DNA from 4 places in the Halobacillus sp. genome. Region 4 is predicted to be linked to each of the others. Evidence: riboswitches for the same ligand, from Rfam matches in the RefSeq annotation. Region 4 holds a riboswitch; each other region holds the start of a gene.

Region 1 (8,986 bases), on a different contig from region 4:
CTATTGAGCGGCTTTGACTTATTTGCGCTCCTTTATTAGTGTCTAATTGTGCACTTGCCAGAACTTTCAGAAAAAATAAGTTTTTGAGGTGATATCAATTCCAACAACTACAAAGGAAGTAAAAAAATATCAATTTTATGAACCAGAGAAATCAGATGGAGCAGAAGTGTATGAAATGATTGAAAATATCCCCATTCTTGACTTGAATTCCTCTTATAGCTACCTGTTGTGGTGCGAATTTTTCAGCGATACCTCAGTAGTAGTAAAGGATGTGGGAAACACGGTTGGATTTATTTCAGGATTTATCAATCCATCTTCACCAGATACCTTATTTATTTGGCAGGTGGCGGTAGCTGAATCGGAGCGGGGGCAAGGACTTGCTACTAGGATGATTGATCATATTGTGGAGCGTCATGAAGATGTGAACTATATAGAAGCTACAGTTTCCCCTTCAAACAAACCTTCCCAACAATTATTTAAGGGTTTTGCCAAGAAGAAAGAAGTGCCTTGTGATATCAGTGTTTGTTTTGAGGAAGACGATTTCCCGGGGGAGGACCATGAGCAAGAGAACACGTTCAAAATTGGACCACTAAAAAACTAGGAGGACCTACTTTTAATGACTAATTCTAATCAAAAAACGGACATGAGTGTTTTTGAAAATCTTGAATCAGAAGTTCGAAGCTACAGCCGCAGTTTTCCAACTACATTTGAAAAAGCTAAGGGTTATCAAATGTGGGACGGGAATGGCAACTCCTACATTGACTTTTTTGCAGGTGCAGGAGCCCTGAACTATGGACATAACGATGATGCTATGCAGCAAAAGCTGATTGAATATATACAAAGTGATGGATTGCTACACAGTCTGGATATGGCGACAAATGCCCGGGCTGAGTTTTTGAAAAAGTTTAACGAAGTTATTCTTGAGCCGAGAAATATGAGCTATAAAATTATGTTTCCTGGTCCTACAGGCACCAATACCGTTGAGAGTGCACTTAAAATTGCCAGAAAAGTAACCGGCCGTGAAAAGGTGGTCACGTTTACGAATGCCTTCCACGGCATGACGATCGGTGCGCTTTCCGTTACCGGAAATGCCTTTAAACGTCACGGAGCTGGAATTCCGCTAACTTACAGCATGGCGATGCCGTACGACGATTACATGGATGGCTACGATTCCCTGGATTACCTTGAAAGAATGATTCAGGACGGCGGAAGCGGTATTGATCTTCCAGCTGCTATTATCCTGGAAACCGTTCAGGGAGAAGGCGGAATTAATGCAGCAAGCTTCGAATGGCTGAAAAAAGTGGAAGAACTGTGCCGTCGTCTGGATATCATGCTGATTGTAGATGATGTGCAGGCAGGATGTGGGCGCACAGGTACATTCTTTAGTTTTGAAAAAGCAGGAATTTCACCAGATGTAGTGTGCCTGTCCAAGTCGATCAGTGGAAGCGGACTGCCCATGGCGATTACCTTGATCAAGCCTGAGTATGACCAGTGGGGTCCAGGTGAACACAACGGTACATTCCGTGGGAACAACCTGGCCTTCGTTACAGCAACAGAGGCATTAGATTATTGGAAAACGAATGAATTCAGTGAATCGATCGAAGAGAAGAGTGAACTTTTCCAAAAACGCCTGTACCAGTTTGTAAAAGATTATCCGGAACTGGAAGGTGAGGTTCGCGGGCGCGGATTGATGCTCGGGATCGCCAGTAAAAAAGAAGGACTGGCAGGGCAAATTGCCGCTGAATCCTTCAAAAAGGGTCTGATTATTGAAACATCCGGACCAGATGATGAAGTTCTTAAGATGCTGCCTCCGTTAATAATCGACGAAGAAGGTATCTCTAAAGGTTTAGATATTATTGAAGAAAGCATAAAAGCCGTGCTAGGCAAGGAGGAAGCAAAAGTATGAATGTAGTAAAACTTGAAGATCTAATCGGAACAGAACGCGAAGTAAAAGACGATAATTGGAAAAGCCGAAGGTTCCTTCTAAAGGATGATAATGTAGGATTCAGCCTTCATGATACGGTGCTTTACGCCGGCACAGAAACGTATATTTGGTACAAGCATCATATTGAAGCGGTGTACTGCATTGAAGGAGAAGCTGAGATTGAAACGCTTAAAGATGGGAAGAAATATCAGATAAAACCGGGTACGATGTATTGCCTCGATGGACATGAGAAACACTATTTGCGTGCGAAAACGGATTTCCGTGTTGTTTGTGTATTCAATCCTGCGCTTGTAGGAAATGAAGTACATGATGAAGAAGGTGTTTATCGCCTGCCGGAAGAAAGTAAATAAAAAATGAAGAGCGCCTGGAAGTGATATCACTTCCAGGCGCTCTTTTTAATGGAAAGGGGCGAATCTATTAAAAAATAATACTTTTTTAACCAATTTTATCCCTAAGAAGATCATATTCACTTTCCAAGTTTTCCAGTGGCATATTTAAAAGGTGCTTTCGTTTATATTTGTAATTACGAGTTTGAATTAGTTGGCAGATTAGATAGTTCCTGCGCTGAATCACGGCATCTCGAAGTCTGGACATTGATGATTCCTCCTTTTTTTATGAAAAAAAATATAACATTACCTGAATCTATAAACTTATTAAGATATATCAACAAAACAAAACCCCTTCTACTGAGAAGAGGTTGTGCGTTCATCGTCCTCTCCTTATCTTTCAGACTATAGTCTGCTGGAAGGAGCACCTTCTATGGCTTTCATAGAGGTTGCTGCGGGATCAAAAGACCAGTTTCCTCCCCCGGCTCGTTATAAGGAATTCAGTTTTAAGGTACACGATTTAACATGTACCCGATAACAGAATCTGTTAACCATATTTGGAAGAATCAATTCGAATTTTTTCAAAATCAATATGCGAAAAATGACGAATTTACTTGATATAGAATGAACAAAATCGAAAGATTACAATAATCATCATCCTTTCGGAAATCACATCCAGATTTTATGCAATAAGTGTTGTATTTTCCGAAAATTTAAAATAATATAAAACTAAACATACTAACCAGTAGGTATGTTGGTTGTCCATCTTTTTAAAATAACAAAGATTGGGGATAGTGGTATGCATTTGCGATTAACAGAAGAACAGGAAATGGTTAAAAAGACCATTCGTAAATTTGTAGAAAAAGAATTAATTCCTTTAGAAAATGATGTGCTGCGCAACGAGCGGGAAGGAAAGCCGAGCCTTCCTGAAGGCAAGATGAAGGAGCTCCAGATGAAGGCGAAGGAAGCTGGATTTTGGGGGATTAATACGCCGGAGGAATATGGAGGGGCAGATCTTGGACAAATGATGCTTGCCATTGTGCAGATGGAAGTAGCACGGACGTTCGTCCCCTTTCAGTTTGGCGGTTCAGCTGACAACATTCTGTATTACGGAAATGAGGAGCAGAAGCAGAAATACCTGATCCCTACGATCAACGGCGAGTTAAAATCCTGCTTTGCCATGACAGAGCCAGGAGCAGGTTCTGATACACGTAATATCAGGATGACGGCTGTTAAAGAAGGAAATGAATGGATTTTAAACGGTGAAAAAACATTCATCACCGGCGGAAACGAAGCGGACTTTGTAATGGTCATTGCGGTTACCAACAAAGAACTTCATCAATCCTCAGGTGGGAGAGAAGGAGTGACCTGCTTTATTGCAGACCGGTCTATGGGGTGGAAATCAGAATATATCCACACCATGGGCGAGTGGGGACCGGCAGCGCTTGTTTTCGATAATGTGCGGGTTCCTGAAGAAAATATTTTAGGTGAGATCGACCGAGGATACGAACTCGGACTTGAATGGATTGGCTTTGCCCGTTGGGTTGTCGGGGCAAGGGCCGTGGGAGCGGCGGAACGGTTACTGAATATGGCGATTGATTATGCCAATGAACGGGAGACTTTCGGAAAGCCGATTGGAACCAGACAGGCTATTCAGTGGCAGATTGCCGATTCAGCGGTAGAGATCGAAGCAGCCAAATGGCTTGTATTGAACGCTGCTTTTACGCTCGACAACGGAGAGGATAATCGTCACTACGCTTCAATGGCTAAGCTGTACGGAGCAACCATGGGGAATAACGTGGTAGACCGTGTACTTCAAATCCATGGAGGCATGGGTTACACAAGAGAGCTTCCAATCGAGCGTTGGTACCGGGAAGCTAGACTATGGAGGATTTATGACGGAACGGACGAAATTCAGAAATTAATTATTTCCAGAAATCTATTAAAAGGTCATGTAAAAATCGGCTAGATATCAAGGGAGGAAAATGGACATGGGAAATCAGTTTGAAGGTAGAACCGCATTTGTAACAGGAGGGAGCCGTGGGATCGGGAAAGGAATTGCCCGTCGTTTCGCGGAAGAAGGAGCTAATGTAGCAATTATTGATGTGAACGAAGAGGCATTACAGGAAGTTGAGAGTGAATTTAAGGAAGCTGGTTTTGAAATTTACTGCAAAATAGCTAACGTCGTAGAGTTCAGTCAAGTTGAAGCCGCGGTCCAGGAGGTTCATGAAAAATTCGGATCGGTTGATATTCTTGTGAATAACGCCGGGGTTATTCGTGACAATATGCTGTTTAAAATGACCGATTCCGATTGGGATACGGTGATGGATGTCCACTTAAAAGGGTCGTTTAACGCAGCACGCGCAGTACAAAAATATATGGTCGAAAATAAGTATGGACGGATTATCAATATTTCATCAACATCTGCACTAGGTAATCGCGGACAGGCAAACTATGCAACAGCAAAAGCTGGTCTGCAGGGTTTCACCAAGACCCTTGCGATTGAGTTAGGTAAGTTCGGAATTACGGCAAACGCTGTGGCTCCAGGGTTCATAGAAACTGAAATGACGAAGGAAACAGCTGCCCGAATCGGTATTTCGTTCGAGGACCTGGTACAGGCAAGCGTGGAGAAAATCCCGGCTGGCCGGAGCGGCAAACCAGAGGATATTGCCAATGCCGTTGCTTTTTATGCTGATGAGCGCTCGTCGTTTGTAAACGGACAGGTTATTTATGTTGCCGGAGGTCCTAAAGACTAATAGGGGAGGAAGCTGACTATGTTTGAGCATACGATTGGCAAAAGGTCTGAAAAAGTAAAAAACAGAGTAGAGCGAGGGGCCGTGAAAAAATTCGCGGAAGCTATTGGAGATTTGCATCCTATTTATACGGATGAAGAAAATTATTCCCGGAATATAGCGCCGCCGACGTTTCCAAGAGTATTTGATTACGGAGAAATTGAAGAGTTGTACCTGCCGAATAAAGGGTTGATTCATGGGGAACAAAACTATCATTATGAGCGGCCGCTTTTCGTTGAAGAAGAGATTCTATGCTACGCCGAAGTAGAAGATTATTATGAACGCAGCGGTAAGAGCGGCAATATGGGATTTTTAAAAGTGAAAAGGTATGGTGAAGATCCGGAAGGCAAGCTTATTTTCTCAGAAGAGCAGGTGGTTATTATCACGGAAGCAGTGCGAAAGGGGATGACGGTATGACTGGACTGAAGGACTTGCAAGTGGGCGAGTCACTCGAAGTGATTACACTCCCTCCTGTATCCAGGCTTGATCTTATTAAATACGCGGGTGCTTCAGGGGATTACAATCCGATTCACACGATTGATGAGGAAGCAGAAAAGGCTGGTCTTCCAGGGATTATTGCTCACGGGATGTGGACGATGGGAAACTTAGCGAAGCTGTTTACTCCTTATTTTGAGGAAGGTTTTATCCAGGACTATTCGATCCGCTTTAAAGGAATGGTTTTTCTGAACGATGTGATTACTCTACATGCGGTGCTTGATGAACAAGGAGAAGAAGATTTGACCTTCTCTGTTCGTGCCGCTAATCAGGATGGCAGGGACGTCATCAAAGGAAATATCGTATTTTGTAAGCGTTTTATTACAGCAGCTACATAAAACGGGGTAATGGAGGGACAATTTCATGGATTTTGAGTACTCACATAAAGTGAAAGATCTTCAGAAAAAATTGAATGCCTTTATGAACGACTATATTTATCCCAATGAAGCGCTTTATGAGGAACAGTTGAACCAGCAGGACCGTTTTGCCGATGTGCCGCCTATTATGGAGGAGTTGAAAGGGAAGGCCAAAGAATCAGGTTTGTGGAATTTATTTTTACCGGATAGTGAACGGGGAGCGGGTCTTTCCAACCTGGAGTACGCCCCTCTATGCGAAATTATGGGCCGATCGAGTATCGCGCCAGAGGTGTTCAACTGTGCTGCTCCGGATACGGGAAACATGGAAGTATTGGAGCGATATGGAACTCAGGAACAGAAGGATCAGTGGCTCCGGCCTTTATTGGATGGAGAAATCCGATCCTGCTTCTCCATGACAGAGCCGGATGCCGCCTCCTCTGATGCGACGAATATACAAACGAGTATAGAACGGGTCGGGGACGAATACGTGATCAACGGAACGAAATGGTGGTCATCCGGTGCAGGAGACCCTCGCTGCAAGATTAGTATTGTTATGGGAAAAAACGATCCGGATGCTCCTAAGTATGACCAGCAGTCGATGATTCTGGTTCCTCTTGATACTAGAGGAGTGACGATTAAACGGACACTTCCGGTTTTTGGCTACGATCATGCGCCGCACGGGCACGCGGAGATTGAGTTTTCGGACGTTCGAGTTCCTGCTTCCAATTTGATTTGGGGAGAGGGAAAAGGGTTTGCTATTGCTCAAGGCAGACTTGGTCCGGGACGAATTCATCACTGCATGAGAACGATTGGAGCAGCAGAACGAGCGCTGGAAGAAATGTGTGAACGGGTGCAGGAGCGCGAAACGTTTGGGAAAAAGCTTGCTGATCAGGGTGTGATTCGTGAATGGATTGCGGATTCAAGAATCGAAATTGAGCAGGCGAGGCTTCTTACGTTAAAAGCAGCTCATATGATGGATACGGTCGGAAACAAAGAAGCGAAGGCGGAAATTGCCATGATCAAAGTGGTGGCTCCGAATATGGCGCTGAAAGTCATTGACCGGGCGATTCAAGCGTTTGGCGCAGCGGGCGTAAGCCAGGATACGATACTGGCGTCGCAGTGGGCAAATATCCGGACGCTGCGACTGGCGGATGGGCCAGACGAAGTCCATCGACGCGCGGTTGCTAAATATGAGCTTAAGAAGACGCAGGATCGGAGTGGCGAATATGCACGCTAAACAGCTTTTTAATCTTACGGATAAAGTGGCCATTGTGACCGGAGGAGGCCGGGGACTTGGTAAACAAATCGCAGAAGGCTTTGCGGAATCAGGTGCCCACGTTGTGGTTTGCTCACGTAAGCTGGATGCCTGCGAAGAAGTAAGCAGCCAATTAAAAGAACTTGGCGTAGACTCACTTGCTTTTGAATGCGATGTTACGAATCCCGATAGTATGCAGAAGGTCGTGGACGAAACCGTCAATCATTTTGGACGCATCGATATATTAGTAAATAATAGCGGAGCGACCTGGGGAGCTCCGGCAGAGGAAATGCCGCTTGAAGCCTGGCAGAAAGTGTTTAACGTAAATGTGACGGGGACATTTCTCATGTCTCAAATCGCAGGAAAAGTTATGCTCGAGCAAGGGTCAGGCAAAATCATTAACATTTCATCTGTCGCCGGCTTAAAAGGATCAGATCCAAAATACATGGACACGATTGGCTATAACTCAAGTAAAGGAGCAGTTCTTACCTTCACCAAGGATCTTGCGGTCAAGTGGGGCCCGCGGGGAATATGTGTGAATGCGATTGCTCCAGGGTTTTTCCCGACAAAGATGTCCAAAGTACTTATGGAAAGAGGCGGAGATGCCTTTCTGGAAGGCACACCCTTACGGAAATTCGGAAGTGAAGATGATTTAAAAGGAGCGGCTATTTTCTTAAGCTCAGCGGCTTCTGACCATGTGACAGGTGACGTCATCATCGTGGATGGCGGCACACATGCAATGTAAAAAAAGCTCTGTTAAGCGCTATTGTTGATTTCTCATGAAGATCATTATTAAGCAATAGGGACGGATACTGTAAGACTCAGTTTCGAGATATTGGTTCACCGTGAAGGTCCTGCGTGGGATGATTCGCTTTCCGCGGGCATGTGCTGAGCCTCCTCAAGCTAACGCTTTACGGGGTCTCACCGATCATGTTGATCCCGCAGGAGTCTTCATCATCCCCCTACGGACCTTGCCAAATCAGAAGCTCGAAACCACTTAAAACATCACCTGCGTGATGAGGAATTAGACCATGTGTTTTTCTACCTATTTCAGGATGTAACTATCCGCAATATCCTGTCATAAAAGCATTTAATCCAGATTAAGTAGGAGAACCTTTCTCTTCAGGAAGGGTCCGTTCACATGAAATGGCTGGGTGGGTGGGGAAATGAGGAGACTCCCGCGGGAGAAGGAGCGAGGCGAGACTCCGCAGGGATTGAAACGACCGAGGAGGCTTGCCAGTTCCCCCGCAGGAAAGCGACTTATTTCCCAACCATCCCTACTCCATTTAACGTAAAGGACCCAATTGTCTCGAAACTGAGTCTTCAAGTATCGGGAGCTTAACTGGAAGATTAATATGGAATTTTAAGAGAGACAATTAATAGAGGAGTGACATTATGAGAGAACGTGATGCGGTTATTGTATCAGCAGTACGAACAGCTATAGGAAAACAGGGAGGAACGCTAGCCAAAGTACCAGCTCATGTCCTTGGAGCAGAAGTGATTAAGGAAGCAGTCAGACGAGCTGGAGTAGATGTGGAGATGATTGAAGATGTGATCATGGGAAACGTGTTAAGCGGTGGCGGCAATGTGGCTCGTCTATCGGCTTTACAGTCTGGGCTATCTATTAACCTTCCTGGTTTAACAGTGGACAGACAATGTGGCTCTGGTCTCAATGCGATTTATCTCGCTGCGCAGGCCATTCGGGCAGGCAGCGGTGATGTTTATGTGGCGGGCGGCACGGAAAGTATGAGTCAGGCCCCTTACTTGATGGAGCGCCCGGAAAGAGCTTTCAGCCCGGTTCCTCCGAAGTTTAAGAA
Region 2 (8,986 bases), on a different contig from region 4:
GAGAATTTTAGAAGATTAAAAAAAACCGCTCCTGTACAGGAGCGGTTCATTGAGTAGCTTAGGACTGGAATAAACTTTCCATTCCTTCAATCTCCTTAGCGTTTGATTTAACTTTCTCAGGAACAGAAATATTCCCAACTTCGTTGAAATCACTGTATTTTCCAGTGAAAGTCTGTACCATATGGGTGTTCTCCCCGTTTTGATTGATTGAAAAATCCATTTCCATATCAACAGACGACGGGTAATACGTGTCTTTATTCACTACAAACGTATAATCTACTTTATTTACCGTCATCTGTTTCATTAGATCATCTGGCACTTGTTCTTTCGGCAGCATCTTATTCATGGAATCATTTAAGAGTTTCTTCACATTCTCGCCTTCCGAATGAAAAGAGAGCGTATAGGTGGACTCCTCTTCTTCTAGTTTAAATTCGTCAACATAGTCCTTCAAACTCTCTAATTGGGAAGCCGGATTCTGCTGTTGTGCGCTCATAGCGTTTAGCTGTTTTACCACTTGCTTTGGTGCTTTAAACCATCCCTCTTTTGTGGGCATGGTCATATATAGACCATCTTCCGTGTAGTACTGTTCAATAGTCTGTCCCATCATTTCCACCGTTTGATGGAAAGCTATAGGATCCGTCTGCATTTTAGAATCTATGGTAGTAACAATAGGGATGCTGCCAGGCACGAGGGAATCTTCGCTCCCACTCTCGTTACCTGTTTCCATGCCAGTATCAATAATTTGTTTGGATTCCACCTTCATAGCAAAGTTCTCAAGACTCTTACTGGCTTCAGCTGCTTTAGTATAAATGTCCTCTACCTTTGCTCCTTCTGAACTTGCGCAGCCGCTAATCAAAATAAAAGCTGTCAGCGTACTTACAAGCATAAATAATTTAAATTTCAAAAGAATCCTCCCTCTCAGAAAAGTATTTATATTGTATACGTAATTAGAAATGCAAGGTTTCAACATATCTAAAAAAATCCTTTAGGGTTTATGAAGGCGTCATAAAAGGAAGAAGTATAAAAAAATAAGCCATTGTTTTGGTTCTGAGTAGTTTGTATTTCTAAATCCTTATGGTACGATTTAGAAAGGTGAAGGATTGCTCGAATAAAGAAAGTACCCACATCAAGTATTAAAGGCAGTTGATCTAGCATGAAAACATTTAACGACTTTTACCAAAACCCAGTTCGGTTATCCTTTGAGGATCATCCTTTCTCTAAATCTCCTAAACATGTATGGGTCATATGCCGGTACAATAACCAATGGTTACTTACCCAGCACAAAGACAGAGGGTTTGAGTTTCCTGGCGGAAAGGTAGAGGAAGGGGAAACAGCAGAAGAGGCAGCTGTTCGTGAGGTGATGGAAGAAACAGGAGGTTGCGTGGAAGATTTACAATACGTAGGTCAGTATCACGTAGAGGGGAAAGGTGGCACAGTTATTAAGAATGTATACTTTGCTGCAATAGGCCTCTTAGCTAAGCAGGAGCATTACTTTGAAACACATGGTCCTGTTATTTTCCAACACCTTCCTAAAAATATGAAATCAAACGAACGCTTTAGTTTCATGATGAAAGATGAGGTTCTTCCTTTATGCTTACATAGAATTAAAGAGCATCATGAAAAGAATTAAAAAAGACGTCCGGTAAATGATCCCGGACGTCTTTTTTATTATTTTCTGTGATAAGAAGGACCTGCCTGCTTAATCTCTTCCGTAGCATAGGAAAATTTCTTGAAATTTTCATGGAATTTATCTGCAAGTTCTTGCGCATTCCGATCATATTCTTCAGGGTTATCCCATGTTTTTCGAGGAATCAATACTTCGTCGGGTACGCCAGGGCAATGCATAGGAATGTTGAGTCCAAAGAAGGGATCAGTGTAAGTTTCTACAGAATTTAATTCTCCTTCTAGAGCTGCATGAATCATAGAACGCGTATAAGATAATTTCATTCGGGAGCCTTTTCCGTATCGGCCACCTGTCCATCCCGTATTAACTAAATAAACATCTGCATTAAACTGTTCAATCTTTTCTCCAAGCATTTCAGCATAGGTAGAAGGCGGCAAAGGTAGAAAAGGTGATCCGAAACAGGCTGAGAAGGTAGCTTGAGGTTCGGTAATTCCGCGCTCTGTACCCGCAAGCTTACTCGTGTAACCACTCAAGAAATGATACATCGCCTGCTCTCTGGTTAATTTACTGATGGGAGGCAGTACACCTGTAGCATCCGCAGTAAGGAAGATGATGGCATGTGGATGCCCCGCAATACTAGGCTCTACGATGTTATCTATATGGTGGATCGGGTAAGCTGCTCTTGTATTTTCAGTCAGGCTTACGTCATCGTAGTCTGGGGTGTGTGATCCGCTGTCGAGAGCTACGTTTTCGAGAACGGAACCGAAGTGAATCGCATTAAATATCTGGGGCTCTTTATCTTGAGATAAGTTGATACATTTTGCATAACAACCGCCCTCTATATTAAAGATACCGTAATTAGACCATGCATGTTCATCGTCCCCGATTAATTTTCGATGAGGATCAGCGGACAAGGTTGTCTTGCCTGTTCCGGATAAACCAAAAAACAGAGCTACGTCTCCCTCTTTTCCGATGTTTGCGGAGCAATGCATAGGAAGCACGTCTTTTTGTGGCAATAAGTAATTCATAACTGAAAAAATAGATTTTTTTATTTCGCCTGCATACTCCGTTCCGCCAATGAGTACTACACGATGCTTAAAAGAGATCATAATAAAGGCTTCTGAGTTGGTTCCATCTACTTCAGGGTCCGCTTTAAAAGTAGGTGCAGAGATAACCGTGAATTCTGCCTCATGATTTTTCTCTTCTTCTTCGTCTGGTCTAATAAACATTTGGTGGGCGAACAAGTTATGCCATGCAAACTCATTAATTACCTGAATCGGAAGGCGGAACTTTTCATCTGCCCCTGCGTATCCTTTAAAAACAAATAAATCATTGCGATTTTTCAAGTAATCCAGTACTTTATGATAAAGGTTTACAAAAACTTTGTCTTCAATAGGTTGATTTACTTTGCCCCAGTCGACCAATTGGCTAGACTGGTCATCCTTGACAATGAATTTGTCGTTGGGAGACCTTCCCGTATAAGCACCGGTTGTGGCCTGGATGGCACCTTTATTTGTCAATGTTCCTTCGTTGCGATCCAGAACCCTTTCCACTAGCTGAGGGACCGATAATTGATGGTGGACATGGTCTTGAGCTAATAAAAGATTCAATTCTGACATTTGATTAATGGCACTCATATGTGTCTACCCGCCTTTATAAGAAAATTTTAAACCAAGCTATGTGTTAATCTGAACATTAGTATAACACAATCGTTTTATTAATCCATACTAATAATGAAAATGCTTTCAATAATTTTTGTGATTGTCAGGTTAAATCTTAAAGTTGTTTTTTGCAAGCTGGATGATCTGGAAAAAGCACGACATTTATTAGATATTCAGCAATATTGAGGACAGGGAATTCTTTTATTATCTAATCATCCCTTAACGGAACGGCAATGGGTGAATTCGGGAAAACGTTTAGGATAGACGTTCATTCGAATACCGGTGTGAAGTTGAAAAACCATTCAATTATTTCCAAGTGCGTTAAGAGGTGATTAATTTCTTCCTTTAGTATAGAGGAAATGAAGAAATGAGAATGTGAAAAGTCATATGAATTATACTATGTAGGAATAGGCAGAAGGTTTATTATTTTCGCCAAAAAATTTGGTGGCCATTACAATGGGAGACCAATATTGAAACGAGAGAGTAAATCCTGGAAATGGGCGTTCCTCACAGCATTAGTGCTTTAATTGACATTAAAGTACGTTTTCGATACGATATCTTAGAACGGAAACTCTCTTATCCAGAGTAGGTGGAGGGACAGGCCCTTTGAAGCCCAGCAACCGTCATGTAAAATATGACATGGTGCTAACCTGAAGCAAGGACGAATACTCCTTGGACGATAAGAGCGAAAGGAAGCAGCCCCCTTTCCTCGAGTCAGGAAGGGTTTTTTCTATTTTTAAGGCAATATCTACACCAAGTGATATGCCGATTGCTATTCCAAATTGCTTGCACCTTAGGTTGTGACATCCATAAGAAAAGAACATAGATTGAGACTATGAAAAAGTTTCTACACATACTGGTAAAGAGTTCCGTCTAAATACTTTGTACTTACAGAAGGAGGAGTTTTTCAGAATGCCAGCCAATCGCCGGTTATTCACATCAGAATCTGTTACAGAAGGTCATCCGGACAAGATTTGTGACCAGATTTCTGATGCTATTTTAGATGAAATTTTAAAAAATGATCCAAATGCAAGAGTTGCATGTGAGACAACGGTAACAACGGGACTAGTACTTGTTTCAGGAGAAATCAGTACCAATACGTATGTTGATATTCCAGCCATTGTTCGTAAAACCATTAAGGAAATTGGATATACAAGAGCTAAATTTGGATTTGACGCTGATACATGTGCTGTATTGACAGCCATTGATGAGCAATCTCCTGACATTGCCGGCGGCGTAGATGTTGCCTATGAATCCAGAGAAGGTCAAATGAGTGATGATGAAATAGAAGCTATAGGAGCCGGAGACCAGGGACTCATGTTTGGTTTTGCTAATAATGAAACCAAAGAACTGATGCCGTTACCGATTTCATTAGCTCATAAACTTTCCAAAAGATTATCAGATGTACGTAATGACGGAACATTGGAATATCTTCGCCCAGATGGAAAAACGCAAGTAACGATTGAATACGACGTTAATGATCAACCTGTTCGAGTGGATACGATCGTTATATCAACCCAGCATGCAGAAGAAATTACACTTGAACAAATAAAAAAAGATTTAAAAGAACAGGTTATTGATCCTGTTGTCCCTTCTCATCTAATTGATGACAGCACAAAGTACTTTATTAACCCTACAGGCCGCTTCGTTATTGGAGGACCTCAAGGTGACGCCGGATTAACTGGCAGAAAGATCATTGTAGATACTTATGGCGGCTATGCGCGTCATGGGGGCGGGGCATTCAGTGGAAAAGATGCTACTAAGGTGGACCGTTCTGCTGCCTATGCGGCCAGATATGTAGCTAAAAATATTGTAGCAGCTGGTCTTGCTGATACAGTTGAAGTGCAATTAGCCTATGCTATTGGGGTAGCGCAGCCAGTGTCCATTTCCATTAACACCTTTGACACAGGAAAGGTAGCTGAAGAAGACCTCGTGGCAGCTGTAAGAGAATTGTTTGATCTCCGTCCTGCAGGCATCATTAAAATGCTTGATTTGCGCAGACCCATTTATAGGCAAACAGCTGCCTATGGTCACTTTGGCCGCACGGATGTAGAATTTCCGTGGGAGAGAACAGATAAGGCAGAAGAGTTAAAACAGCGTTTCAGTTAATAAACTGCTCGTGTATTAAAAAGGGAACTTCCTAAAAGAGGAAGTTCCCTTTTTAATAATAATATAGATACGATGATCGTTAGATTGTTTAACCTTGTATTCCTTTATAATATTGCCCTTTCTCTACATAACTGGTTCGGATTCGATTCATTTCTTTGATATCATCTTCGGTCAATTCACGTACGACTTTAGCCGGCCGGCCGAAAGCAAGGGTGTTCGGAGGGATTACTTTACCTGGAGGCACAAGACTGCCGGCGCCAATAAAAGCCTGTTCTCCTATTTCAGCTCCGTCAAGTATTAAGGACCCCATGCCTATTAAAGCATTTTTCTTAATGTGCGGAGAGTGAAGGGTAACCTGGTGCCCAACCGTAACGCCATCTTCAATCACCAATGGAAGACCAGGACTCTGATGAAGAAGACTAAGATCCTGAATGTTCACATTGCTGCCAATATGTACGGATGATACATCTCCACGGATGACTGTTTTAAACCAAATACTTGAGTACGCTCCGATCGTTACATCCCCAGTGATTACAGTATCTTCAGCAATATAAGCAGTATCATCTATCTGAGGTTCTTTTCCTTTATATTCGCAAATCATACTAAACCCCCTTATAATATGGTTATATTAAGTATAGCAAAGTGATAGGAGCCGTGTAGAAGTGAAACGATTAAACTCCAATCAAAATTTAGCAACCATCATTATTGTGCATGGAGCATTTGAACACGCCGGACGTTATCATTCATTGGCTGAAAGCTTTCAAAAAGGTGGATTTAATGTCATTTATGGTGATCTGCCAGGCCAGGGACTAGCAGAAGGAAAGAAAGGTCATATAAAGAAATTTGAAACCTACATAGATACTGTGCGTCAATGGCTGCAAAAAGCAGATTCTTCTCGTCCTGTATTTTTACTGGGCCATAGTATGGGAGGGACGGTTGTGATGCGGGTTATGCAGGAATTAAAACCGTCAGTGAATGGAGTAATTCTCTCGTCGCCTGCAGCTGGTATACTGAACGGAGCCAGCAAGTCTCTCGAAGCGGTCACCCATGTAATAAATAAGGTTTGGCCATCCGTACTCGTGAAAGCTCCTTTTAAACCAGAGTATGTAACCCGCAATCCAGAGATTATTGCCAAAGATAAACAGGATTCTCTTATAATAAAGAAGGTATCTATTCGATGGTATAAGGAATTCCGAAAAGCGATTAAGAAGTCATTTTCAGAAGTTGAAGAGTTTCCGGATGTGCCTTTATTAGTTATGCAGGCAGGAGAGGATCATATGGTAGATCCTGAGAAAACAAAAGAATGGTTTCACAAAGTCGGATGTAAAGAGAAAACCTATAAAGAATGGCCGGGTTTCTATCATGAAATCTTTAATGAACCTGAGCAGGAAGACGTCTACAATTTTGCTCTGAATTTTATCCATTTTCAGGTGAAGCAAGCAGATAAGGAGGAGTTGTAGTGACAGCCCAAGTACCACAAAATGCTGTTCATTTAATGTTTCGCGTTTATAAGGAAGTTTTTCCTGAAGTCCATAAGGAATTGAATTATTGGATGGATCGGGCTAAGAAAATTCCTAACAAAGAATTGAGAACCCAGGCGATAGCTAGTATTGAAGATAAGACCTTCCATTGTGAAGGAGGCTCTATTTACTCCATGCTTGCTGGACCGCAATGGAAAGAGTCCATTCGCTTTATTGTTGCGTATCAGACCATTAGTGACTATCTTGATAATTTATGTGACCGCAGTACTTCTATGGATCCAATCGATTTTCGTATGCTTCATCAATCCATGGCGGATGCTTTGACTCCGGAAAATGAAGTCAAAGATTATTATCATTATCGTGATGATAAAAATGATGGAAATTATTTAAGGGATCTTGTACATACCTGCCAGAATGTACTTAAGGCCTCTTCGGATTATCCCCTGGTGCAGAAACATACGTTAAAACTTGGGTCATTATATACTGACTTGCAAGTACATAAACACGTGATTGAAGAGGAAAGAATACCACGTCTTAAAAGTTGGTTTAAAGATCATCAATCCGAGTGGCCTCATTTAGAGTGGTATGAGTTTTCAGCTTGTACAGGCTCTACTTTAGGAATCTTCTGCCTGGTATCTTATATGCTTAACGGCCGTATGGATGAATCGCTTGCAGCGCAAGTGGAAAGAAGTTACTTCCCTTTTATGCAGGGGCTTCATATACTGCTGGATTACTACATTGACCAGAGAGAAGACGAAGAAGAAGGAGATTTAAATTTCTGCGCTTATTATGCCCATGAAGAACAGATGAAGCACAGATTTGAGTATTTTGTCCGGCAAACTCATCAAGAAGTACAAGAACTTCCTGATACAGCGTTTCATCAAATGATACATGAAGGTCTGGTTGGCATGTATCTGGCTGACCGTAAAGTTGGAAAGATTGATAATGCGAAAAGCTTTGTTAAAGATCTGCTTAAAGTAAGTGGCCGTAAAGCGAAGTTCTTTTACTATAATACAAAAATGTACCATAAATTAAAGCCTGGTCGTCCATTGTAGGAGCCAGGCTAAGTTTTTTCTATTGCTATAATAAAAGGTGGCGTATTTCTCTGATTAATGAAACCGTATTGCAGCACCCTGAATGACTTTTGATCCAAAGATGCGACATACTCTAGTAAAGCATTTTTTTCTTCTTTTCCTCCCGCATGACCATGGTAAATTACTAGAACAATCATTCCTCCCTGTTGTAAGAAGGAAAGGAGCTGTTCTATGGAAGAAATCGTCTCTGTTGGTGTGGTCACAATGGTTTTATCACTTCCTGGCAAATAGCCTAAGTTAAAAATGGCTCCTTTAATTTGTGATTGATGGACCGAAGAGATGTACTTAGCTAATTGTGCGTGAGAGTCCTGAACTAGAGTTACCCGCTCCTCTACTTGATGTTTTTTTAACCGTTCCTCGGTTTTGATGATCGCTTGTTCTTGAATGTCGAAGCCGTAAACATATCCTTTTTCCCCTACTAGACCGGTGAGGAATAACGTGTCGTGACCATTACCACAAGTAGCATCAACGGCAGTGTCTCCCTCAGAAATAACATTTTCTATTAAAGAGTGGGCGTAGTTTAGAATTGGCTGCAAAGTCATTGGTTCTAATAGCTCCTTTTAATTTGGTTAAGGCAAGGATTATTGTAGCATGGATGACGTTCGAATTATAATTCCTAATCATCTGACCATTAAATTGGCTGTTTTAGAAATAATAATCCATAAAGATGATCGGATTGATGAGCTTTACGTACAATTATTATCATGTATGTAAAGTTTCATCCATTACAACACGAGGTATCCGGCTCGCTATCAACAGGGGGAGCAGAGCAGTGAGCTTAGTAGAAGTATAAAAGAAAAAAACTGCATCTGAGAAGATGCAGTTTATGAGAAATCCCAATTATTTAACTTTTGATTTACTGCTCCGATTTTGAAGCTTATTTACAGCTTTACGCGCATAACTCTTGGTTTTTTGTGGATTTCGCTTCGCATAATTCGCAGCTTTACGGACTAAATTTTTCATGGATACGACCTCCTTATAGGAATCCTTATTGTTTTGTTTACCTTATATCATCTA
Region 3 (4,526 bases), on a different contig from region 4:
GCGACGAACCAACGCAAAAATTTAACAGAATTAAAAAAGAACTCCAGAATTTAAGGAGTTCTTTTTTAATATCCATATTATCATCCACAGTCTGATTCTACTGTATCTTCCGCTCCGCACTTTGAGTAAGCTGATTCAGGTAGAAATCTTTGAGTGACAGGTCAGGTCCAAAAGGGAAAAGTTGTTCGTTTCTATCAGATGGCTGTTCCTCTTTAGGGGATTCCTGTTTGGAAAGTTCCTGTTTAGCCTGTTCGCCGGTAGATTTGTAACTAATATGAAACTCTTCTTGATAAATAGGGGTCTCATTCATCGCTTCTTGCTGCTTCATGCCGGATATCCATGTCTCGAAATTATAGGTCCCACGGTCAATAATCACACATAGATCTTCCAGTGACTGAGTCAGCTCTATTAAACAATCCATACCATTTTTTAAGATGATCCCTTGTTTCCGAGCTTTTTCTATCGAATGTTCCAGTTTATATGGCTCTTCTTTATAACTAAATTCTACATAACAGCTGCTGCGGTCCCAGTTGAACGTAAAATCTTCAATTTTCAATCGCTTCATCACATTGACCAGATTCGTTTCCACCATACCCTGCTCTTTATACGGCATGAACTTTAATAGACTATTCTTGAACATCCCCACGAACACTCCTTTTTGTTTTTCTGATTTTTATAGCGATTCCCTTATACCCATTTAGTTCGACAAAAGGGAGAAAATCCCTGTAAAAATCGTTTTACATTTATCGCTATGATTTTCAAGAATTCCCCTGAAAATCCGACATTTCTGAATACATTCTCCATTGGTTATACACTTGTTTTCCTCACTAAAATTGAGTTTTCAAAGGGGCTTTGAAATAATAGAACCAGTGTGTTCGAAAGGATAGAAGCACAGATTGTCTTGATGGGAGGTTATTAGTAATGAAAGGAAAAGGAATTATTCTCGTCTTCCTGGGTGCGGCAAGCTTTGGCTTCACCCCTATATTTGTAAAAACAGGCTTTCAATATGGGTACTCTCTGGGGGAGTTAAATATTGTCCAAATGTTCGCTGCCTTTGTCTTACTGTGGGGCTTATCTTTTTGGAAAGGGCTGCATGTAAAAGAAATTCAAAGATGGGACCTTGTCAAAATTGCTGCTACAGGCAGTACGGTTGGACTGACGGGTATCTTTTATTACGGAGCGATGCAGTACCTCCCCGCTTCTATTGCGATTATTCTGCTTTTCCAATTTGTCTGGATCGGTATGCTGTATGAATGGATTTTCACCAAAACTCCACCTGAACGCATTCACTTGATTTCCCTGGTCGTCACACTTACGGGGGTCGTGTTAGCTTCAGGACTTACAAATGGTGGTTTCAATTTACACCCGGTCGGTCTTCTACTCGGACTGTTGTCAGGGTTTTCCTATGCCGGCTTTATTTTTTTTAGTGGTCAGGTGGCTGTTGATTCCCACCCTATACTGCGAAGTTCACTTATGGTGACGGGATCTTTGGTGCTTGTGATGCTCATCTTCATCCGCGACATTCCTACCGTTCCCGTCCTGGACATGCGCTTATGGACGATTGGTGCTGGGATTGCCCTAGTAGGAGCCGTTATTCCTCCTCTGTTCTTTGCGGGCGGTGCTCCACTTATTTCGGGTCGTCTCGCTAATGTGCTGAGTTCTGTGGAACTTCCAGTCGCCATTATTTCAGCCATGCTGATTCTTTCAGAAACGGTCACCTTTTTGCAGTGGGTCGGCGTTTTTTTGATCCTTGCAGCTATTTTTATAAATGAGTTTGGCGGTAAGCTGATGCGGGGGGAACAACGGCATCAAGTGAGCTAAGTGCTTCTGTTTTTTTGCAAAAGATAACCTGATTCATTTATGTAATGAATTCATCTGGTTAAGCGATTTCCCCGCTCATCCTTTCCTTATTCAAAAGCTGACACTCAAAAAAGTTGTTGACAGATGATTAAGTAAAAAAGTACAATATTCTTTAAATTCATAATTTTCTTATCGAGAGCGGTGGAGGAAACTGGTCCTTTGATCCCGCGGCAACCTGTTTTATAAACAAGGTGCTCATTCCAGCAGACATTTTCTGTCTGAAAGATAAGAGTCGGGACATTTAAACCAACCCTTCTATTTTTCTTACAGAAAAGTAGAAGGGTTTTTTATATTTTAAACGGAGGGGACATGAAATGACAGTTCAGCAAACACAGAAGAAGTCAGCATTACGTTCGATTGACACACAAAGCAAGCGCACCAGCCAGTTTCAGAATGCGCATTCCATTCGGGACTTTACGTTTACAATTGATGAACCCGAGAAACTTGGAGGTTCTAATGAAGCATTAACTCCTATGGAATACATCACTGGATCGCTTAACGGCTGTTTCATGATTGTGGTCGAAATGGTGGCGAAGGAAAAAGAGTTAACGATTGAAAAACTGGAGGCAGCTTCAAGCGGGGATATCGATCACAGAGGGTTGTTCGGGACAGCTGATGTGAGCCCCCACTTTCAAACCGTGACGCTTGAGGTGGACGTTACATTTGATGAAAAAGAAGTCGACGAAGAAGATTTTATTCAACACGTTCAAAAACGCTGCCCGGCTTACAACTTGTTTAAGGATGCAAACGTAAAGATTGAAGTAATCTGGAACATCAACAAGGAGGTACAAACATGAGTTCATATGGAATTTGGATGATTTCACTTGCCTTATTATACACGCTCGCCCTCATCATCGTTGGTAATGTGGCGAAACGAAAAGCCAATCGCGGCGAGCAATATTTTGTAGGGGGACGGACATTTAGATGGTGGACCGTAGCCTTTTGTATAACTGGCCTCTTCTCAGGTTCGACGTACATATCGATTGTCGAGCTTTCCTACCTGACAGGAATTTCCGCCATCTGGTACGGAGTCGCAGAAACATTACAAGTCTTACTGATTGCCTTATTATTAATCAAATCGTTTCGTGAGAAGTTAGTTGTAACCATCTCGGGGTTAATCGGCGATCAATTCGGCAGACGTGCTAAAGCTTTATCAGGTGCGATTACAGCATTCGCCTTCCCAATGTGGTCCGTCGCTACAGCGATTGCTTTTGCTTCTGCCTTTCACGTGTTTACCGGCGTTTCGTTATCCTTGTCCGTCGCTTTTACAGCGATCTTACTATTTGTTTATTTGCAGTCAGGCGGTATGTGGGCTGTTGCCTTTACACAAACGATGAACACGATTATTTTTGCCATTATGTTTATCATTGGAACCGTGGCCTTCTTCATCAACCCGGGCATCTCCGGCTTACAACAGCTTGCAGCCGAGCAGCCGAGCATGTTTGATTGGGGAGGCGCAGGCCTTCAAGTAATCCTAGTATGGTTTGCCACTTTCCTGGTAAACGTGATTCTAGCGCAGGCAGCTTTTCAAATGGCCTTATCCTGTAAAACGCCTGAAGAAGGACGTAAAGGCTTAATCGTCGCAGAAGTGATGAGTGTTCCTTTTATTCTATTGGGTATTCTATTTGGCTTATCTGCCGCTGCGGTCGTTCCTGACGCAAGCCTCGGACTTGTTGCTCTTCCCCAATATTTAATGGAAGTACTGCCCGCTCCATTCGTCGGCCTGTTCTTCTTAGGCATCTGGGCATGTGCTCTCGGATGGGGCGCGCCTTGTCAGTTCTCAGGAGCCACCAGTCTTGGGAAAGACGTCGGAAGCGCCATTTTCCCTGGGGCCTCTCCAGAACAACTAGTTAAATATACTAAGTGGTCGCTGCTGTTGCTGACAGGACTCATGATCATTTTCGGATTCCTTCGTACAGAACAATCCGCATGGTGGAACGTACTCGCCTGGACCATGAGAAACTCCGCCACATTTGCACCGGTAGTCGCAGCATTATTCTGGCCACTTGTCACAAAGCGAGCTGTCCTCGGCTCCCTATTTGGTGGGTTCGCAGCAGGATTAATCTGGTATCACTTAAGTAATTGGCACCCGGCTGATTTCTTCTTGAACATCCACCCGGTTTGGGTAGGTATGAGCGTCAACATTCTCGTCATGGTCCTGTTTACGGTTGCCTTCAACTATGGAAATTGGAAGATTACCAACAACCGGTCTGTTAAAGGAGTCGCTGTGCTGGCTTCTATTGCCGTGCTGCTTGTCGTCAACGCATTGTTCTATGAATCCCTTCACGCCGCTGGTGTTGTAGGTTTGACCCTATTCCTTAATGTACTAGCCGTATTTATCGGAAGCATTATTTATATTAAACCGAAAGCGGCCGAAGCATCTGTACAAAAGAAAGTGGTATCTTAAAGATAGAAGGAACCGCTTTAAAAGTGAAAGCGTTCAGGTCTTAAAGAGAAAATCTTAACACACGGAAAGAGATCGAATAATAAAAAGCTTAGAGGAGATAAGCCTCTAAGCTTTTCAATATGTTGAAAATTCTTAAAGATTCCCGACCATACAGTCCTAGAAGAGGGAGTCTTCTACCGTAATTCGATAAAATCTCTAAAGAAGTTACTGAGTTGTTTTGACTTCTATTCAATCCAACATTCAAGGTAATATCTTAAAG
Region 4 (8,986 bases):
GAAAGGAAAGCCGCTTCGTAACTAATTATTAAAGGGGGAGTAACCGTGAAGGAAGCAGTCATTGTTGCAGGAGCACGGACACCTGTGGGCCGCGCCAAAAAAGGAGCGTTTGCCCACACGCGTCCTGATGATCTTGCTGCACTAACCATAAAAGAAACATTAAAAAGAGCTGGTAACTACGAAGGAAGCATTGATGATGTCATTATTGGGTGTGCTATGCCTGAAGCAGAACAAGGTATGAATATGGCACGCAATATAGCGGGGCTAGCTGGGCTCCACCATAAGGTTCCGGCCATTACTATTAACCGCTATTGTTCTTCAGGACTTCAAAGTATCGCCTACGCCGCAGAGAAGATTATGCTCGGGCACAACGATACCGCCATCGCCGGTGGTGCAGAGTCTATGAGTTTAATTCCTATGGGCGGTCATGTGATCAAGCCGAATATTGAATTGGTCAAGAATGCTCCAGAATATTATATGTCGATGGGGCATACGGCAGAGGAAGTAGCAAGGCGTTTCGAAATATCAAGAGACGATCAGGATGCTTTTGCTGTGCAAAGTCACGAACGTGCGGCCAAAGCGATTCAAGAAGGGAAATTCAATGATGAAATTGTGCCGGTTGAGGTAGAAGACAGAGTTCTAGGCACTGATAATAAAGTAAAAGAAAGTAAAAAAACGGTATCTATGGATGAAGGTGTACGACCTGGTACCACCAAGGAAGTCCTTGCTAAACTGAGGCCTGCCTTCTCGACAAAAGGATCGGTCACTGCTGGGAATTCTTCGCAAATGAGTGATGGAGCAGCCTCTGTTCTCGTCATGGATCGTGAAAAAGCAGAAGCTGAAGGTTTAAAGCCTTTAGTGAAATTTCGTTCCTTTGCAGTAGCAGGAGTTGAGCCGGAAATTATGGGTGTAGGACCAATTGAAGCAGTACCCAAAGCACTTAAAATGGCAGGTTTAAGTATTCAGGATATTGGCTTATTTGAATTAAATGAAGCGTTTGCCTCACAATCCCTCCGTGTTATACGTGAACTTGGACTTGATGTGAACAAAGTGAATGTTAATGGGGGAGCAATAGCTCTAGGTCATCCGTTGGGATGCACGGGTACAAAGCTGACGTTAGGATTAATTCATGAGATGAAAAGGCGTAACGAGCAGTTCGGTGTCGTAACGATGTGTATTGGCGGCGGTATGGGAGCAGCTGGAGTTTTTGAGTTACTATAAGAGGAGGAAGAACAAATGAGTGAATTAAAAGAAATGATTAAGGGCGGCGGATTCATGGTGGAGGATTTATCGGCTGAGGATGTTATCACACCTGAAGACTTCACAGATGAGCATTTGATGATTGCTAAAACAGCTGAAGATTTTGTGTTAGGTGAAGTCGTTCCGAAGATTGATAATCTGGAAAATCATGAATTTGAGCATTCTGTAAAATTGCTGAAGCAAGCTGGTGAGCTTGGTTTACTAGGAGCAGATGTACCGGAGGAGTACGGTGGTCTTCAATTAGATAAAATCAGCTCATCTTTAATTACAGAGAAATTTTCCCGCGGCGGAGGATTTTCTGTTACTCATGGAGCACATGTAGGTATTGGTTCACTGCCTATTGTGTTTTTCGGTAATGAAGAACAAAAGCAAAAATACCTTCCTGTACTGGCTACAGGTGAAAAGATCGCAGCTTATGCTCTGACAGAACCAGGGTCAGGATCAGATGCCTTAGGAGCAAAAACGACAGCAAAACTAAATGAAGCGGGTACTCACTATATTTTAAATGGTGAAAAACAATGGATTACAAACTCTGCATTTGCCGATGTCTTCGTAGTTTACGCTAAAATAGATGGTGATAAATTCACAGCCTTTATTGTAGAAAGAGACTATCCAGGCGTTTCTACAGGGCCAGAAGAGAAAAAAATGGGGATTAAAAGTTCATCTACACGTACGCTCGTTCTTGAAGATGCGGAAGTTCCTGCCGAAAACGTTCTTGGAGAGATTGGACGCGGTCATGTAATTGCTTTTAACATCCTAAACGTAGGACGATACAAACTGGCAATTGGAGGAGTCGGGGGAGCGAAGCGGGCTGTAGAACTTTCAGTGAAGTATGCGAAAGAGCGCAAACAGTTTAAGACTCCGATAGCAAGCTTTCCACTTATTCAAGAAAAGATTGCTTCCGTGGCTTCAAATACCTATGCGAATGAAAGTGCAGTATATCGAACTGTGGGGCTGTTTGAGCAGAGTATGGGTAAACTGTCTGAGGAAGAACTTAAAGATGGTGCAGCAGTTGCCAAAGTCATAGCAGAATACGCAATTGAATGTTCATTGAACAAGGTTTTTGGTACAGAGTTACTGGATTTCGCTGTCGATGAGGCTGTTCAAATTCACGGTGGTTATGGATTTATGGCAGAATATGAAGTCGAAAGGCTGTATAGAGATTCCCGAATCAACCGTATATTTGAAGGAACAAATGAGATTAACCGGATGATTGTACCAGGTACGCTTCTTAAAAAAGCCATGAAGGGCGAACTTCCATTGCTTCAAAAAGCACAGTCCCTTCAAGAAGAAATTATGACACTTATGCCAGAAGAACCAGGTATTGAACCTTTGGAGCAGGAGAAGTATTTATTAAAGAATGCTAAGAAAATAGCTTTACTTGCAGCTGGTTTAGCTGCTCAGAAATATGGTGAGAAAATTGAAAATGAACAGGAAGTTCTCGTAAATATTGCCGATATTACAGGAGAAATATATAACATGGAGTCTGCTATTCTACGTACGGATAAAGCCCTGCAGAAAACCGGTGAAAGCAAAAATGAATTGAAGCTTCTTTACACGCAAGTTTACACTCAAGAAGCATTTAACCGAATTGAAGCCCATGCGAAAGAGACATTGATCGCAGCTGAGTCAGGGGACTCCCTGCGAATGATGCTTGGTGCACTGCGTAAGCTTACTCGACACACTCCAATTAACGTAATTGCGAAGAAACGGGAAATAGCAGCCGCACTCATACAAGCAGAAAAATTTGTAGTATAAATTCATTCTATCCCTGCTTTGATCGTTCAAAGCAGGGTTTTTTTCTGTCTGTTAGTAGCATAGTCATTAAATTAGGTTAACCGATGAAATAAATATCTTCATTATGGTAAAATATAATATATCAACTGTAAGGAGTGATAGTTATGCCGGTAACCTTTTATTGGTACCCCAAATGCGGGACTTGCAAAAAAGCTAAACAATGGCTGGATGAACAAGGGATAAATTATACCTCCATACATATTGTGGAAGAACCCCCGACTTCTGATGAGCTGGTAAAACTAATTGATCGAAGTGATCTTCCTGCTCGTAAGTTTTTTAATACGAGTGGTAAAAAGTATAGAGAACTGAATATGAAGGAAAAACTGAAGGATGCTACTCAGGAAGAAATGATTGAATGGCTTGCTTCAGATGGCATGTTAATTAAAAGGCCTATTCTCACAGATGGAAACAAGGTCACTGTTGGTTTCAAGCCTGAGAATTTTCAGGAAGTGTGGGGCAGTGAGCAGAACATTGGAAATAAAAGCAGCTAGCTTTTATGTTTGTAATTGTTATAAATTATATTTAATTTAGTGGAGGGATTTCAATGAGTGTACCTAAAGATCTGCGTTACTCTGAAGAACACGAATGGGTTAAAGAAGAAGGCGGAAAAGTCCGTATCGGAATTACAGAATTCGCTCAATCTGAACTGGGGGATATTGTCTTTGTAGAGCTTCCTGAAGTAGGGGACGAGCTTGAAGCAGATGAGCCGTTTGGCAGTGTGGAATCTGTGAAAACTGTTTCAGAATTGTATGCTCCCTTAAGCGGTAAAGTTGTTGAAGTGAATGAAGAGCTTGAAGACAGCCCTGAATTCGTAAATGAATCCCCGTATGATAAAGCGTGGATGGTTATTGTGGAACCAGGCGATTCTTCTGAAATGGATGAATTAATGTCATCCGATCAATATGAAGAAATGATTAATGAAGATTAAAGTCTAGCAATTACCATGAGCAATTGTACAGGCAGGGCTACATATGATCCTTGTCTGACATGATCGTGTACCATATTAATCATGTTCAGACCATGCCCCTTTGGCATGGTCTGTTTCTATATAGTGGGTGATAGAAAATGGATGGAGAAAGAATCGTAATTGTTGAGGGGATAACGGATAAGCGAAAAATCAAAAAAATTCTTGCGGAAGACATAGAAATAATTTGTACACATGGAACACTTGGCATCGAACGGATGGAGGAACTGATCTATGATTACAATCTCGACGAGCGCAGGGTGTATATTCTTGTGGATGAAGACGACTCCGGTTATAAATTAAGAAAACAGCTGTCAGCAGAACTGCCTCATGCCGTACACATCTATATAGATAAAGCATTTCGGGAAGTGGCAGCCACTCCGGAGCCCGAATTAGCTAGAGCCTTATTAAATAGGCACTTTAAAGTAAAGTCCATTTATCTCATTTAGGAGGATCATAGTGCAGGAAATAGATTACAAGTCAGCAGGCCATGAGTTAGAAGAGCAAAACATTGGATTAACATTCATCCATACTCCTTTTTGTGGAACCTGCCACCTGGCGAGAAGAATGCTTACGACCATTGAGGTCACATATAACAGGGAATTATTTAAAGAGTGCAATGCTTCGCTGCATCCTGACTTAATGAAAACGTATCAAATTAAAAGTGTGCCCTGTCTTCTGGTAACCCATCAAGGAGAAATTGTAGAGAAAATTTATGCCTTTCATTCTGTTCCTTTTATGTACGACAAACTTTCTGAATATGTAAAAAAATAAATGAATTACCCGGTAAATGACGAACGATTCTTCGTTATTTTAGAAGGGATGACTCCTCCTTATCAAGAATTTATTTAACAAATAAAGGAGGAGTTAACAATGATGGAATTCATACAAGATTGGGTTAAACAAGTGAACCAGAGAACAGATCTTTTGCCCACTTGGCGAGAACGCACGCTTAACGTAATTCTTCTGGTCGGCAGTCTTAAAGTTTACCTGTATATAGATCATTCAGGTGTACATCTTAAAACAGATCATCAGGATAATGGGCATAATGATATTCGCTTGCAATCTTCCAGTAGTATTATGAAAACTTTATTTGCGGGAGAACAAAAGTTAACTTCTCTTCCCCAAACCACCATTAAAGTTCAAGGGGCGTACCGAAATATATTATTTATAGAATCACTTCTATTATTGGCTAGATAAGTTCACCGAGAGATTCTACAACGGATAAGAAATTTGCTTTATCCCCGAATTGTGAATGAATAAAACCATCCTTATTAATTATAACGGTGGTGGGTACGCCGTCGCTATTATACAAATCGTAAATTGTTCGTCCTTGGTCTTTAAGGGCTGGCTGAGATAAAAACTTTTCTGCATATTCTTCTGCCTCAGCTTCGCTCCGTTCACGTCCTGCTACATTTATAGTTATCATTTTTACTTTCTCATGATTCATTGTTTTATAAAGCTGTTCTTTTTTGGGTAAATCTTTCCCGCTATCGGGGCACCAGGAGGTCCAAAAAGTAAGTACTATGACTTTCCCCAGATCCTCTTTATTGTTATACGTTCCTTCCTTATTGATATATGGAAGTTCGAAACTTGGCGCATTCCTCAACGTGACCACTCCTTAATTGTTGACTTAATTTATAGCCCCATGCTAACATAATCATTAATTTAATAGCGACATCTTCACTTATCCAGAGAGGCAGAGGGACTGGCCCTTTGATGCCCGGCAACCGGTTCATGCAGATGAACACGGTGCTAATTCCTACAAAGTATCTTACTTTGGTAGATGAGAAGAGCGTTTTAAACGAACTCTTCTAAATAGCGAAGAGTTTTTATTTTGTCGAATTTACAGGATTATTATCAAGTTGACACGAAATTCTAACAATGCTAGAATCCTCTTTATAGTACGTACACGTATTAAAGTGATAATAAATTAATATAGTAAAATCTCTTATCCAGAGAGGCGGAGGGACTGGCCCTTTGATGCCCGGCAACCGGCAAGCTAAGACTTGGCAAGGTGCCAATTCCTGCAAGGTAATTCCTTGTGAAGATGAGAGAACAGATAAAGATTGTTACGCTAACCTTTCTGTTCTCAAGCAGAGAGGTTTTTTTATTGGAGGGAAGACGACATGATTTCAATTAAAGGCTTATCCAAAGTCTTTCGTACAAAACATCAGGAGGTCCGTGCCGTCGACGACCTTAGTCTACAGATAAAAAAAGGAGAGATTTACGGGGTTATCGGTTATAGCGGTGCTGGAAAAAGTACTTTTATAAGGCTGCTAAACCGCCTGGAAGATCCATCGGACGGCAAGGTCACCATCGATGATCAAGAATTAACTTCTCTAAACAAAGGGAAGCTGCGGGAGGCCCGTCAGGAGATTGGTATGATCTTTCAGCATTTTAATCTCTTGTGGTCTCGAACCGTCCACGATAATATAGCTTTTCCACTTGAAATAGCTGGCGTACCAAAAAGCGAAAGAACCAAACGTGTTAATGAATTAATAGACCTGGTGGGTCTTAGTGGACGAGGCAATTCTTACCCGTCTCAGTTAAGTGGCGGACAAAAACAAAGAGTTGGAATAGCTCGTGCGTTAGCGAATAAACCGAAAGTTCTTCTTTGTGATGAAGCGACGTCAGCTCTTGACCCAGAGACAACGGATTCTATTCTTGATCTATTAGTAGATATTAACGAGAAGCTTGGACTGACAATTGTACTCATCACCCATGAAATGCATGTGATTCGAAAGATTTGCCATCAGGTAGCCGTTATGGAGCAAGGTAAAATTGTGGAACAGGGAGACGTGCTTGATGTTTTCCTTTATCCAAAAGAACAGGTTACCAAGAAGTTTGTCGATCAGGTAATGGGAGACCCTGAACGGGAACATTCCCTTCAACTCATAAAAGACACCTATAAAACTGGTGAAATTCTTCGTCTGCACTTTGTAGGTGAGAGCACCAACCAGGCTTTAATCAGTGAAGTGTCCAGAAAATTTGTGCTAGATGTAAACATATTGCACGGAAAGATCACCCAAACCCAAAAGGGTGCGTATGGAACAATGTTTGTTCAATTCTTGGGTGATAAAGAAGAAATCACGCGTGCGATTGAATATATTCAATCCACCTCTGTAGAAGTGGAGGTGAGTCCAGATGATTAATCAGTTTTTCCCAAACGTCACTATGGATGATTTGATAACAGCTACTAATGAAACACTCTACATGACGCTTATCTCTGTAGCAGGTACGTTTATTTTAGGCTTACTGTTAGGTTTGCTTCTGTACTTGTCAGGTCCTGGAGGTCTGTGGCAGAACAAGATATTAAACTGGATAACTGCTTCAGTCGTTAATATATTCAGGGCTATACCTTTTATCATTTTAATTCTGTTATTATTCCCATTTACTGATTTTCTCATTGGCACTATTCGAGGTCCTAAAGCGGCACTCCCTGCGTTAATTATAGGTGGCGCGCCATTCTATGCACGGCTTGTTGAGATTGCATTGAAAGAAGTGGATAAAGGTGTCATAGAAGCTGCTAAATCGATGGGGTCTAAATCTTCTACTTTGATTTTTAAGGTGCTTCTTCCTGAGTCAATGCCAGCTCTGGTTTCCGGAATTACTGTTACAGCTATAGCTTTAATCGGATATACTGCGGTGGCGGGAGCGATCGGTGCCGGTGGTTTAGGTGACTTTGCCTATTTCTACGGCTTTCAGCGCAGCGACTTTGATGTTGTCTTTATTTGCACGATTCTCATTGTGATTATTGTTTTCATTTTCCAATTTATCGGGGACTTCGTTTCGAGAAAATTGGATAAAAGATAAAAATTTTATTACTAAAAAGGAGAGAGTATTCATGAAAAAAATCACACTCGGTATATTTACTTTATTATTAATTATTCTTTTATCAGCATGCGGTTCATCAGATGAAGGAAACTCAAGTTCGGAAGATAGCGGCGGCGACGGCGGTTCTGAAGAAGGAACTACTGAAATAGCTGTAGGAGCTACAAGTGTTCCACACGCAGAAGTACTTCAGGAAGCTAAACCATTGCTTGAAGAAAAAGGAATTACCCTGACCATTGAAGAATATCAGGATTACGTGCTTCCCAACCAGGACTTAGCAGAGGGTCGAATTGATGCAAACTATTTTCAGCACATCCCTTATTTAGAAACACAAATGCAAGAAAATGATTATGACTTTGTGAATCTTGGCGGTATTCATATTGAACCTATGGGTATTTATTCACAAAATATTTCAAGCGTTGATGAAGTTCCAGAAGGTACTACCCTGGTGATGAGCCGTTCAGTAGCTGACCATGGAAGAATTCTTTCGCTTCTTGAACGCGAAGGCCTGGTAAAATTAGATGAGAGCGTAGATAAAGTAGATGCTACAGTTGACGATATTGTTGAAAACCCGAAGAATCTTCAATTTGACTCCGGCGTTGATGCAGCGACACTACCTGAGATTTATAAACGAGAAGAAGATGCTCTAGTAGCGATTAATACGAACTACGCTATTGAAGCTGACTTGAATCCAAGTGAAGATTCATTGATCCTTGAAGGCTCTGAATCCCCTTATGTAAATGTGATTGCAGCCCAGAGTAAAGATAAAGATTCTGAGGCATTAAAAACACTAGTAGAAGTACTTCGTTCAGAAGAAATTCAATCCTTCATGAAGGAAGAATATAATGGAGCTGTTGTACCTGTAGATGGCAGCTCTGAATAACGGATAAGATAAGTGACTGCGGTTTATACTAACTGCAGTCACTTATTTTTATTGGGAGGTTAGAATGAGATGCAAGAACAACAAATGAATTGGACGCAGACATATTTACATGATTATAAAGAAGGTATGGGTGATTTCACTGAGAAAATGCCGGAAGTAGCCCATCAATTCAGTGAATTTACAGAAGCTTGTTTCAAAGAAGGTGAGCTGTCCAAGAAGCAAAAACAATTGATGGCGCTTGGAATAAG

Evidence for each region. Region 4 has a riboswitch for S-adenosylmethionine ahead of WAM07_RS14295 (methionine ABC transporter ATP-binding protein). Riboswitches for the same ligand answer to the same signal wherever they lie in the genome.
Region 1: linked by a shared signal. The riboswitch ahead of WAM07_RS02305 (Fur-regulated basic protein FbpA) and the one ahead of WAM07_RS14295 (methionine ABC transporter ATP-binding protein) in region 4 are both predicted to bind S-adenosylmethionine.
Region 2: linked by a shared signal. The riboswitch ahead of metK (methionine adenosyltransferase) and the one ahead of WAM07_RS14295 (methionine ABC transporter ATP-binding protein) in region 4 are both predicted to bind S-adenosylmethionine.
Region 3: linked by a shared signal. The riboswitch ahead of WAM07_RS06975 (OsmC family protein) and the one ahead of WAM07_RS14295 (methionine ABC transporter ATP-binding protein) in region 4 are both predicted to bind S-adenosylmethionine.

The regions. Positions count from the first base shown of each region.
Region 1 covers NZ_JBAPTY010000048.1:7,025-16,010, reverse strand. Annotated here, with positions in the region: gene ectA (diaminobutyrate acetyltransferase) at 89-601, shown strand; gene ectB (diaminobutyrate--2-oxoglutarate transaminase) at 617-1,906, shown strand; gene WAM07_RS02310 (ectoine synthase) at 1,903-2,295, shown strand; gene WAM07_RS02305 (Fur-regulated basic protein FbpA) at 2,381-2,539, opposite strand; SAM riboswitch class I at 2,662-2,769, opposite strand; gene WAM07_RS02300 (acyl-CoA dehydrogenase family protein) at 3,071-4,240, shown strand; gene WAM07_RS02295 (beta-ketoacyl-ACP reductase) at 4,263-5,027, shown strand; gene WAM07_RS02290 (MaoC family dehydratase N-terminal domain-containing protein) at 5,046-5,480, shown strand; gene WAM07_RS02285 (MaoC/PaaZ C-terminal domain-containing protein) at 5,477-5,896, shown strand; gene WAM07_RS02280 (acyl-CoA dehydrogenase family protein) at 5,922-7,151, shown strand; gene WAM07_RS02275 (SDR family oxidoreductase) at 7,141-7,914, shown strand; gene WAM07_RS02270 (thiolase family protein) at 8,565-8,986, shown strand, end outside.
Region 2 covers NZ_JBAPTY010000384.1:3,955-12,940, reverse strand. Annotated here, with positions in the region: gene WAM07_RS16075 (hydrolase) at 1-19, shown strand, start outside; gene WAM07_RS16070 (DUF6612 family protein) at 59-904, opposite strand; gene ytkD (RNA deprotection pyrophosphohydrolase) at 1,154-1,630, shown strand; gene pckA (phosphoenolpyruvate carboxykinase (ATP)) at 1,669-3,261, opposite strand; SAM riboswitch class I at 3,859-3,971, shown strand; gene metK (methionine adenosyltransferase) at 4,198-5,394, shown strand; gene WAM07_RS16050 (gamma carbonic anhydrase family protein) at 5,483-5,995, opposite strand; gene WAM07_RS16045 (alpha/beta hydrolase) at 6,057-6,854, shown strand; gene WAM07_RS16040 (tetraprenyl-beta-curcumene synthase family protein) at 6,854-7,930, shown strand; gene WAM07_RS16035 (tRNA (mnm(5)s(2)U34)-methyltransferase) at 7,939-8,511, opposite strand; gene WAM07_RS16030 (hypothetical protein) at 8,810-8,932, opposite strand.
Region 3 covers NZ_JBAPTY010000155.1:140-4,665, forward strand. Annotated here, with positions in the region: partial or broken gene WAM07_RS06960 (hypothetical protein) at 1-54, shown strand, start outside; gene WAM07_RS06965 (hypothetical protein) at 98-640, opposite strand; gene WAM07_RS06970 (EamA family transporter) at 922-1,821, shown strand; SAM riboswitch class I at 1,987-2,092, shown strand; gene WAM07_RS06975 (OsmC family protein) at 2,175-2,657, shown strand; gene WAM07_RS06980 (sodium:solute symporter family protein) at 2,654-4,267, shown strand.
Region 4 covers NZ_JBAPTY010000336.1:10,074-19,059, forward strand. Annotated here, with positions in the region: gene WAM07_RS14250 (3-hydroxyacyl-CoA dehydrogenase NAD-binding domain-containing protein) at 1-25, shown strand, start outside; gene WAM07_RS14255 (acetyl-CoA C-acetyltransferase) at 46-1,221, shown strand; gene WAM07_RS14260 (acyl-CoA dehydrogenase family protein) at 1,237-3,018, shown strand; gene WAM07_RS14265 (arsenate reductase family protein) at 3,162-3,548, shown strand; gene gcvH (glycine cleavage system protein GcvH) at 3,602-3,985, shown strand; gene WAM07_RS14275 (toprim domain-containing protein) at 4,123-4,470, shown strand; gene WAM07_RS14280 (thioredoxin family protein) at 4,481-4,795, shown strand; gene WAM07_RS14285 (hypothetical protein) at 4,895-5,221, shown strand; gene WAM07_RS14290 (TlpA family protein disulfide reductase) at 5,214-5,630, opposite strand; SAM riboswitch class I at 5,706-5,814, shown strand; SAM riboswitch class I at 5,970-6,078, shown strand; gene WAM07_RS14295 (methionine ABC transporter ATP-binding protein) at 6,151-7,176, shown strand; gene WAM07_RS14300 (methionine ABC transporter permease) at 7,169-7,837, shown strand; gene WAM07_RS14305 (MetQ/NlpA family ABC transporter substrate-binding protein) at 7,869-8,738, shown strand; gene WAM07_RS14310 (carboxymuconolactone decarboxylase family protein) at 8,808-8,986, shown strand, end outside.